Regions from separate parts of the Agrobacterium sp. NPDC090273 genome, predicted to be linked through region 1. Evidence: riboswitches for the same ligand, from Rfam matches in the RefSeq annotation. Region 1 holds a riboswitch; the other holds the start of a gene.

Region 1 (4,614 bases):
CCGGAAAGAGCTGAAAGCGCGTCCAGAAATGCCGGCTCAAAACTGCCCGGCCCATTGGAATATTGTGCTGCAAGCTCAGCGGAAACGCCCGTCACGCTAAGGGCTGCGGTGGCTGCGGCGAGCGGATCTTTTTCAACCGCCATGAATGCAGCGATGACGCCACCGGAAAGGCAGCCGGTTCCGGTCACCTTTGCCATCCATGGGTGGCCGTTTACGATCTTTACGGCCCGATCTTTGGTTCTCAGGCGGTCGACTGGCCCAGTTTCGATGCTGACTACGCCAGGTAGATCGCCGATAAGGCTCATTTCGGCGTGATTGCCACGCACGATGGTCGGCCCGAGTGCAATCAGTTCGTGGGCGAAGGCCAATCTGGAGGGGGAGTAGTCGCAATGAACGGGATCGATGATCCACGGCTTTCCTTCAGCATTGGCTATATCGACGGCCAGTCTGATAACTTTACGGCGCTCCGCATCGAGAGTACCGAGATTGATCGTTAAGGCATCCGCCTTGATAACGAAGCTCTCGATCTCCTCGAGCGACGTGGTCATCGATGGAATTCCGCCGACGACTGTGATGCCATCCGCCGTGAATTTCTGAACCACCGTATTCATCAGGCAATGCACACGGGGGCGCATCCGCCTGACGGTTTCGAGAACCTCGGCCGCTTTCGCGGCTGTCGGTATTGTTTCTGCCACGGATGTCGTCATCATTCCAGTTCCACTGCGATGTCACTGACTGCAGGTGCCTTTTTGATCAGCTGCATCTCCTGCATGAATGCGCCAAATTTGGCGTAACGTTTGGTGTCGAGCGCGGCCGGGCGTTTGGCAAAACGCGGCAATGTATCGAAAAATGCGGACTTGTTCAGTTCGTCATCAAGGTTCGGATAGGCCTTGATGAAAAGTTGCCACGATTCTTGCGGGTGGTTGGTGATGAAGATGGAAGCCTGCTCAACTGCGTCGAGGAAACGTGGCAGGCGGCCATCTGAGGCGGTGTCACGGTGTGCGACGAAGATCAGTTCGTCGTAAGCTGGAACACCGTGTTCCTCCGGGAAAAACGAACGGCCCTCATGGCCCTCAAGCTTCATCTGGGTCAGCTCGAAGTTGCGGAAACCGCCGAGCGTGGCGTCGACCTTGCCAGCAATCAGGGACGGGGAGAGCGAGAAATTCACATTAATGAGTTCAACGTCGTCTTTTTTCAGTCCGTCTTTCTCTAGCATGCGCTTCAGCATAGCATCTTCGAAGCCAGAGACCGAGAAGCCGACCTTTTTGCCCTTCAGATCCTTCAGGCTCTTGATCGGCCCATCGGCCAGCACCGTGATCGTGTTCAGCGGTGTTTCGACGAGCGTTCCAAAGCGGACAATGGGCAGCCCTGCGTCATGATCGAGATAAAGGTTCGGTTGGTAATGAACACCGATATCGGCTTGTTTTGCCGAAACGAGACGCGGTACGGCAGACGGGTCGGCAGGCGGGATCAGCTCAACCTCAAGCCCTGCATCTGCAAATAGTCCGCGTTCCGTCGCGATTACCATTGGAGCGTGATCGGGATTTACGAACCACTCAAGGAGAACCGTCAGCTTGTCAGCCGCTTGCGACTGGGCCGGCACAAGCAAACTTGCTGCGGCAAAAAGGAGGGGCAAAAAAATTCTTTTCATGGTTCGGATTTCCTCCGCAAGTTTCTAGAATAAATAGGTTTTTTGACTTCGTGCGCCCAGGGAGCGAAGCCCTTGGTGGCTTGGTCGACAATCAGACGAAGCAGCACCGCAATCACTGCCAGAATTGCCATCGCGGCAAACATGACGTCTGTTTGCATCCGGGCGTTTGACTGGATCATAACGAAGCCAAGGCCAGACGACGCTCCGACCCACTCGCCGATGATCGCGCCAAGCGGAGCAAGTGGCGCAGCAACGCCCAACCCGGAAACGAGCGATGGAAAAGCCAAGGGTACCCTCAACATGGTGAGGATCTGCCAATCGCTTGCCTGGGTCAGGGAGGCAGCATCCAGGATGTCGCGATCGGTTCTGCTGAGACCATCGCTGAATGCGGATGCGACAGGAAAGAAGATGATCATTGCGGTCATGGCAACCTTCGAGGCCATGCCGAAGCCGAACCAGAGGACAAGGATCGGAGCAAGGACGAATACCGGAAACGCTTGAAGGACAATCACCATTGGCCACACAAGGCGTCCCAAACGTGGCATGGCGGCGATGAAGAATGCCACGGCAATCCCGCTGGCAATGCCCAATGCAAGGCCAATAGCCATCTCCGCCAAGGTCACCCCGGCCTGACTGAATAGGAAGCCGGACTGGCGAATGAAAACGCTCAAGACGTCGAATGGCGTCGGCAATATGTAGCGGGGAGGCGAAAACAGCCATGTGCCTGCCTGCCATACAATCAGCAGGATCAGCACGCCGTGCAACGCATGAGCGGCTCGCATGTGACTAGCGGCAAACGGATCTAAGGTGTCGCGTGACAAGCAAACGGTAATGCAACATCATCAATCGATCTCCAGACATGACAATCACGGAGACCCAGGCAGAGCGGAGAAGAGAAAGAGTGTCCCATTGTAAGGCGACAGTTTCCGTTCCTACGCCGGTATGACCCGGATCAGGTTCAAGGGTCCGGCTCATCGCCATCTCAGCACCGTTCGGTGCTCCCCTCGGAATGGGTCGGAAACTGTCGCTTTTTTAGCTTTCTGTCAACGGCTCAGATCGTTTGTACGGCTTTGAAAATCGAGCTGAATGCACTTCCGGCGCGATAGAAAACTGCTGGCGTGCCGAGTGGGGCATCTACTGTGACATTCTGGCCGCCCGCATAACGCTCACCGCTCCAAAGGTGCACCCAGTCAATATTGCCTGGCAGGTATAGAGATCGGACATTTTCACCTGCTTTCCATACCGGAGCGACGAGCAGGTCTGCACCATAGAGATAGCTGTCCTGGATGGCATAGGTTTGTCGATCGCTCTCAAAGTGCAGGAAAAGCGGACGCTGAACTGGCAGGCCGGTCTGTGCTGCCTCCGACGAAAGGGATTTCAAATACGGTGCAAGTGCAACGTAGATCGCCGTCATCCTTGCAAAGTGCTCCAGGACCTCATCGTCCTGGTCAATTTGAATGTTGTCACGGGGTCTGTTGCCTTCATGGGTTCTCATGACGGACGTAAAAGCAGCCATTTCCGCCCAGCGCATGATCAGCTCCGGTGTCCTCACATTGCCGAACAGACTGGTGTAGCCACCAATGTCGGAATGGTGATAGGCGTTGCCAAGCAGGCCGGAGGAAAGCGCCCCTGACATGACCGTGACAAGGCCATCGTGTCGAGAAAAATCGACCGATTGATCTCCGCCCCACAGAAGCGGGCAGTGTGCCTGAACCCCGGTGAAGCCTGCTCGCATAAAAAACAGTGTCTCACCGGTCTTGCCGCGACTTTCAACAGCTCTGGCATTAACCTCGGCCCAGAGAGTTGGCCAGGCATTATGCATCAGTTTTGCATCCACGCCGTTGGCCAGGTGAATGTCGATCGGCAGGTATTCGCCGAAATCCGCCATCCAGCCGGACAGACCGAAGTCGAGCATATTCTTGCCGATGATTTCTTCGGCAAACCAGATTGCTGCATCCGCATTGGTGAAATCGACAACGCCGCAGTCGAACTCACCAAAATCGACCAGTGCAGTCTTTCCGTCCTTGTCGGTTGCGAAGTAACCGGCTTTTTCAGCAATCGGAAACAGTGGGCCATCAACGCAAAGGTAGGGGTTGACGTAGCCGAGGAAACGAATGCCTTGATCGGCAAGTTCGGCGATCTTCTGGCGCAGATGCGGATAGCGTGTCTCATTGGCCTGCCAGTCCCAGAACAGGCGCGCACCGAACGACGTCTGACGAAGGCCAACCCAATCCTCGCACCATAGGCCGGAAACCTTGGTGCCGGCAGCCATGATTTTTTCCAGCCGCGCAAGGGAATTCACGCCGTCCTTCAAGCCAATGATCGCGCCGTTATAAACCCATTCCGGCAGTTCGGGCTGGCGACCGAAACGCGAAGAGAGCATCGAGACGATATCGGCAAAGCTATCGGCTGAGAAAAACTCGATCTTTTCCGGAATTGCCCAGATCTCCAGCTCGTGAAAATCATCGCTCCGGAAATCGAAGGCGGAATATGCGCTGGTCTCTATGTGGAGGGCGTATCTGCGAGACGAGAGGTAGGTCGGTTGGGGGTAATTGGTGTTGTAATAGTCACCCCCTGCCTTGCCACTGACGTCAGACTTGAATGTGATCTCTGTCGTCTTGTCGCGACCGACGCCCGGTTCGGAGGTCCAGAGCGGAAAACGCCGGCCACGCATGTCGAAGTAGGACATTTGCTCGCCACCACCCCACACATGCTCGTCAGTCTCTGCAACGGTCCGCAGCCAGAGGCGATTGATGCTTTCGTCAAGTGCCGTAAAGCGAAGGGTGTTGCCATCCAGCGTCAATTGCAATCGCGGCGGCTGTCCCTCCGCCGACGCCAGCGAGATCGTATTGCGATCGACATTAGCGTGATGAAGCGGCGAACGTTCGACGACATAGTCTTCGATATCGAAGTTGCCGCGATACATATCCATCCGCTCCTGACCGAAACCGGCAAAGAAGGCT
Region 2 (4,614 bases), on a different contig from region 1:
ATGCCGCAGATCAGCATGGCGTGGTCGATGATTTCGAGAATGGATTCCGAAGAGCAGATCTTCACATTGTTCATGGCCACGGCGAAGGCCATGGACATGAGCTTTTCCGGATCGCTCTTGGTATCATTGTAGGCCTTGATGCCAGCGATGATGTTGGATTTCACCACCTGCAGCTTGGTCGAGACTTCGGCAAGACGGATGGCGCCTGGTGGTGCGGTGCCTGGCGATTTGCGTGCCGCAGCGCGTACGAAAGATTGCGCTCTCAAGACAGCGTCAGAAGCGATACCGTACCAGACCGCGCTCCACAGCAGATGCGATGTTGCAAGCATCGATTGTGCAGCGATCTCGGCAAATGGTTTCGGAAAAATCTGGGTGGCCGGCGCCTTGCCGCGAAACAGGAAGCCGTCGGAGCAGGTGCCGCGCATGCCGAGCGTGTCCCATACGTGGGTCTTCTCGAGCGTATACTGGTCTTTCAGGAAAACCGTCATCACCTGATCGGTGGGTGCGGCGTCAGAATGCGAGCGCGAGGTGATCAAAATGGCGTCGGCGTCGCTACCGTAGGAAATGACGGTGGCGTCCTTTTCCAGCTGGCAGATATCGTCCTGGATATCGATTGCGCAGATGGAGTTGCGGAGATTACCGCCGATGCCGCCTTCCGTCGTCGCCGATCCGAGCAGGAGTTGTTCGCCCGCAACACGGCGCATGAAAGCCGCGTGCCAGTCGCTTTGTTCGCCGTGCTCAACGAGGCTCGACAGTTTGATATGATGCATGGCGAAAATCATCGCCGTTGCCGAGCATGCCTGTCCCAGGCGGACGCAGATATCAGCGATCGCCTGCAGGGAGGCAGCTTCGCCGCCAAGGTTTTCAGGAATTTGAATTCCCAGCAGCCGTTCGTGCCGCAGTGCTGCTACGGCCTCATGGGGAAACCGGCCGGCAGCATCGACATCATCGGCATGTTTTGCGGCAATCGCCGCGACTTTGCCCGCACGCGCGGACAGAGCTTCATCTATCGGCGCCACGGTGACGTTCATCAGGCGGCCTCTTTTCCGTCGAGGATGAGCTTGACCGTTTCTTCGATCGCCTTGATGCTCGCAAAGGATTTGCGGTTGAGAAGATTGTCGGGGAACTCGATATCGAATGCCTCTTCGATGCCGAGCATCAGTTGTACTGACGCAAAAGACGAAAGCCCCGCCGCGTAAAGATCAGCCTCATCGGCGATCGTTTCGACAGGGGTGGGAAGCTGGCCGAACTTTGCCAGTATTTCACGAATAGTCGCGTTCATTTGGACGTGTCTCCCATGAAGTCATATTAGACGCTTTGAATGTTATGGTTACATTCCAAACGATAACATTCAACTAAACCGTTAGGTTAACTGCAACTAACAGCAGCATGCGACAAACAGTCGATGCTGCCAAGTGTCGATATCGCTCCTTGACAAAAGCGGGGATGTGCATTTTCTTTCGGTCATTCACCAGGGGTGTCCCGCAAGGGGCTGAGATTCTGCTGTTATGCGCAGTGACCCGTTGAACCTGATCCAGTTCATACTGGCGTAGGGACGGTGCAAAGACCAAAGGGTTTGCTGACGCTTGACGTTCATGCAGCACCTTGCGGTATTTTCCATCATTCCGGCTCGAACTGGGTCTCCACTGTCAAACTTTGGAGCCTCAAGATGAATATCGTTGCCAAGACTACCCCGCCCGTCGTCACCACCGGGCCGCTGCCTGCCTCCACGAAAGTCTACAGGCAAGGCGTCCTGCATCCGGAAATTCGCGTGCCTATGCGCGAGATTGCGGTCCATCCGACAGCGGGCGAACCGCCAGTAACAGTCTATGATTCCTCCGGCCTCTACACCGACCCTTCCCACATCGCCGCCATTGAGCGTGGCCTTCCACGCCAGCGTCGCGACTGGACGCTGGCCGGAGGTGATGTCGAGGCTTACGACGGACGTCACGTCAAACCGGAGGACAACGGTTTTGCGACTGGCACCCGCCTGACGCCTGAATTTCCGTTACGCTATCAACCGCTCAGGGCCAAAGACGGCAAGGCCGTCACCCAGCTTGCCTATGCTCGGGCCGGTATCATCACGCCGGAAATGGAGTTCATCGCCATCCGGGAAAACCTTGGGCGTGAGGCGGCCAGGGAAAAGCTTGTGCGTGACGGCGAGAGTTTCGGCGCGCATGTTCCTGATCACGTCAGTGCGGAATTCGTTCGTCAGGAGGTGGCTGCGGGCCGGGCGATCATCCCCGCCAACATCAATCATCCCGAACTGGAGCCGATGATCATCGGCCGCAATTTCCTGGTGAAGATCAACGCCAATATCGGCAATTCGGCCGTTACGTCCTCGATGGCGGAAGAGGTCGAAAAAATGGTCTGGGCGATCCGTTGGGGCGCCGACACCGTTATGGATCTTTCAACGGGTCGCAACATTCACAATATCCGAGAGTGGATCATCCGCAATTCGCCGGTGCCGATTGGCACTGTGCCGCTCTATCAGGCGCTGGAAAAGGTGAATGGCATTGCCGAAGACCTGACCTGGGAGGTCTTCCGCGATACGCTGATCGAGCAGGCGGAGCAGGGCGTAGACTACTTCACAATCCATGCCGGCGTCCGGCTGCATTACATTCCGCTCACCGTCAACCGCGTTACCGGTATCGTGTCGCGTGGCGGTTCGATCATGGCCAAGTGGTGTCTGCATCATCACAAGGAGAGTTTCCTCTACGAACACTTCGAGGAAATCGGCGACATCTGCCGCGCCTACGATGTTTCTTTCTCACTCGGCGACGGTCTGCGTCCGGGGTCAATTGCCGATGCCAATGATGCGGCGCAATTTGCCGAACTGGAAACGCTGGGTGAGTTGACCAAAATCGCCTGGGCCAAGGATTGCCAGGTGATGATCGAAGGCCCTGGTCATGTGCCAATGCACAAGATCAAGGAGAACATGGACAAGCAGCTTGAAGTCTGCGGCGAGGCACCGTTCTACACGCTCGGGCCGCTGACGACGGATATTGCTCCGGGTTATGACCACATTACGTCTGGTATCGGCGCTGCGATGATCGGCTGGTTCGGCACGGCAATGCTTTGTTATGTGACACCGAAAGAACATCTCGGTCTGCCTGATCGCAATGACGTCAAGGTGGGTGTCATTACCTACAAGATTGCCGCCCACGCAGCCGATCTCGCCAAGGGACACCCGGCTGCGCAGGTGCGTGACGATGCGTTGTCGCGCGCCCGTTTCGAGTTCCGTTGGGAAGATCAGTTCAATCTTTCGCTCGATCCCGACACGGCGCGTTCCTTCCATGATGAAACGCTGCCGAAGGAGGCGCACAAGGTCGCGCATTTCTGCTCGATGTGTGGTCCCAAATTCTGCTCCATGCGGATTTCGCATGACATCCGCGCCGAGGCGCAGAAGGAAGGACTGGAAGCAATGGCGGCCAGGTTCCAGGAGGGTGGGGAGCTCTATCTGCCTGTCGATCCTTCGACTGGCGCTTAGCATGCGTATCCTGATCAAGGGAACGGGCGTCGCGGGTTTAACCGCGGCGTTCGAACTGGCTTTGGCGGGTGCTTCGGTCGAGGTTGCGGATGCCGCTGCCGAACCGTTTCGCGGCGCTTCCTGGTATGCAGGCGGAATGCTGGCCCCCTGGTGTGAACGCGAGAGTGCAGAAGAGGCTGTACTAACGCTTGGTCAGTCTGCACTGGACTGGTGGGAGCGGGCCACCCCCGGCCTCGTTTTCCGCAATGGCACGCTTGTTGTTGCGCCGGCGCGCGATCGCGCCGAGCTTTCGCGTTTTGCCTCCAGAACCAGTGGCTACAGATGGCTGGATGAGGATGGGATTGCAGCTCTCGAGCCCGATCTTTCGGGGCGTTTCCGTTTCGGGCTGTATTTTCCGGAAGAAGGCCATCTCGATCCGCGCCTTGCGCTGAAAGCTCTTCATGCGCGCCTTCAGGGCATGGGTGTCGCCTTCCATCTGGGCATGGGCCAGCTGGAGGAAAATACGTTCGACCGTGTGGTCGATTGTGTCGGCCATGCGGGGGTTGGTCGGCTTCCCCGGCTTCGCGGTGTTCGTGGCGAAATGCTTTATCTCGCCACACAGGATGTTTCGCTGGCCCGCCCTGTCCGCCTGCTGCATCCGCGTATCCCGCTTTACATTGTGCCGCGTGAAGGCGGGCGCTTCATGGTCGGGGCAACGATGATTGAATCCGAGCATACCGGACCGATCTCGGTCCGCTCGACGATGGAATTCCTCAATGCTGCCTACACCATTCATCCGGCTTTCGCCGAAGCGGAGATACTCGAAACAGGCACCGGTATCCGCCCTGCATTTCCCGATAACCTGCCGAAGATCAGCGAAAGCGGCAGGACCATTCTCGTCAACGGTGCGCACCGGCACGGCTTTCTTTTGTCGCCAGCGATGGCGCGCGAAGCTGCGCGTATCGTCTTCAGTGATCTATCTGCAAAGGACAAACAACATGAAACTTCTGGTGAATGGCGAGGAGCTTGATTTCGCCGCAGACACATTGGCAGCACTGCTTGCCGATCTTGAGTATGAAGGCGAATGGCTGGCGACGGCGGTCAATGGCGACCTCATCCATTCGGACGAGCGTGCCGCGTGCAGG

What was found. A riboswitch is a leader RNA that binds a small molecule or an ion and turns the genes downstream of it on or off. The one in region 1 is predicted to bind thiamine pyrophosphate.
Region 2: linked by a shared signal. The riboswitch ahead of thiC (phosphomethylpyrimidine synthase ThiC) and the one ahead of ACIQT8_RS17750 (ABC transporter permease) in region 1 are both predicted to bind thiamine pyrophosphate.

The regions. Positions count from the first base shown of each region.
Region 1 is NZ_JBIVYN010000006.1:277,480-282,093, forward strand. Features, by position in the region: gene ACIQT8_RS17740 (hydroxyethylthiazole kinase) at 1-695, opposite strand, end outside; gene ACIQT8_RS17745 (ABC transporter substrate-binding protein) at 707-1,651, opposite strand; gene ACIQT8_RS17750 (ABC transporter permease) at 1,648-2,433, opposite strand; TPP riboswitch at 2,564-2,666, opposite strand; gene ACIQT8_RS17755 (alpha-glucosidase) at 2,703-4,614, opposite strand, start outside.
Region 2 is NZ_JBIVYN010000007.1:22,038-26,651, reverse strand. Features, by position in the region: gene ACIQT8_RS18525 (acyl-CoA dehydrogenase family protein) at 1-1,031, opposite strand, end outside; gene ACIQT8_RS18520 (acyl carrier protein) at 1,031-1,282, opposite strand; TPP riboswitch at 1,464-1,574, shown strand; gene thiC (phosphomethylpyrimidine synthase ThiC) at 1,670-3,490, shown strand; gene thiO (glycine oxidase ThiO) at 3,492-4,499, shown strand; gene thiS (sulfur carrier protein ThiS) at 4,468-4,614, shown strand, end outside.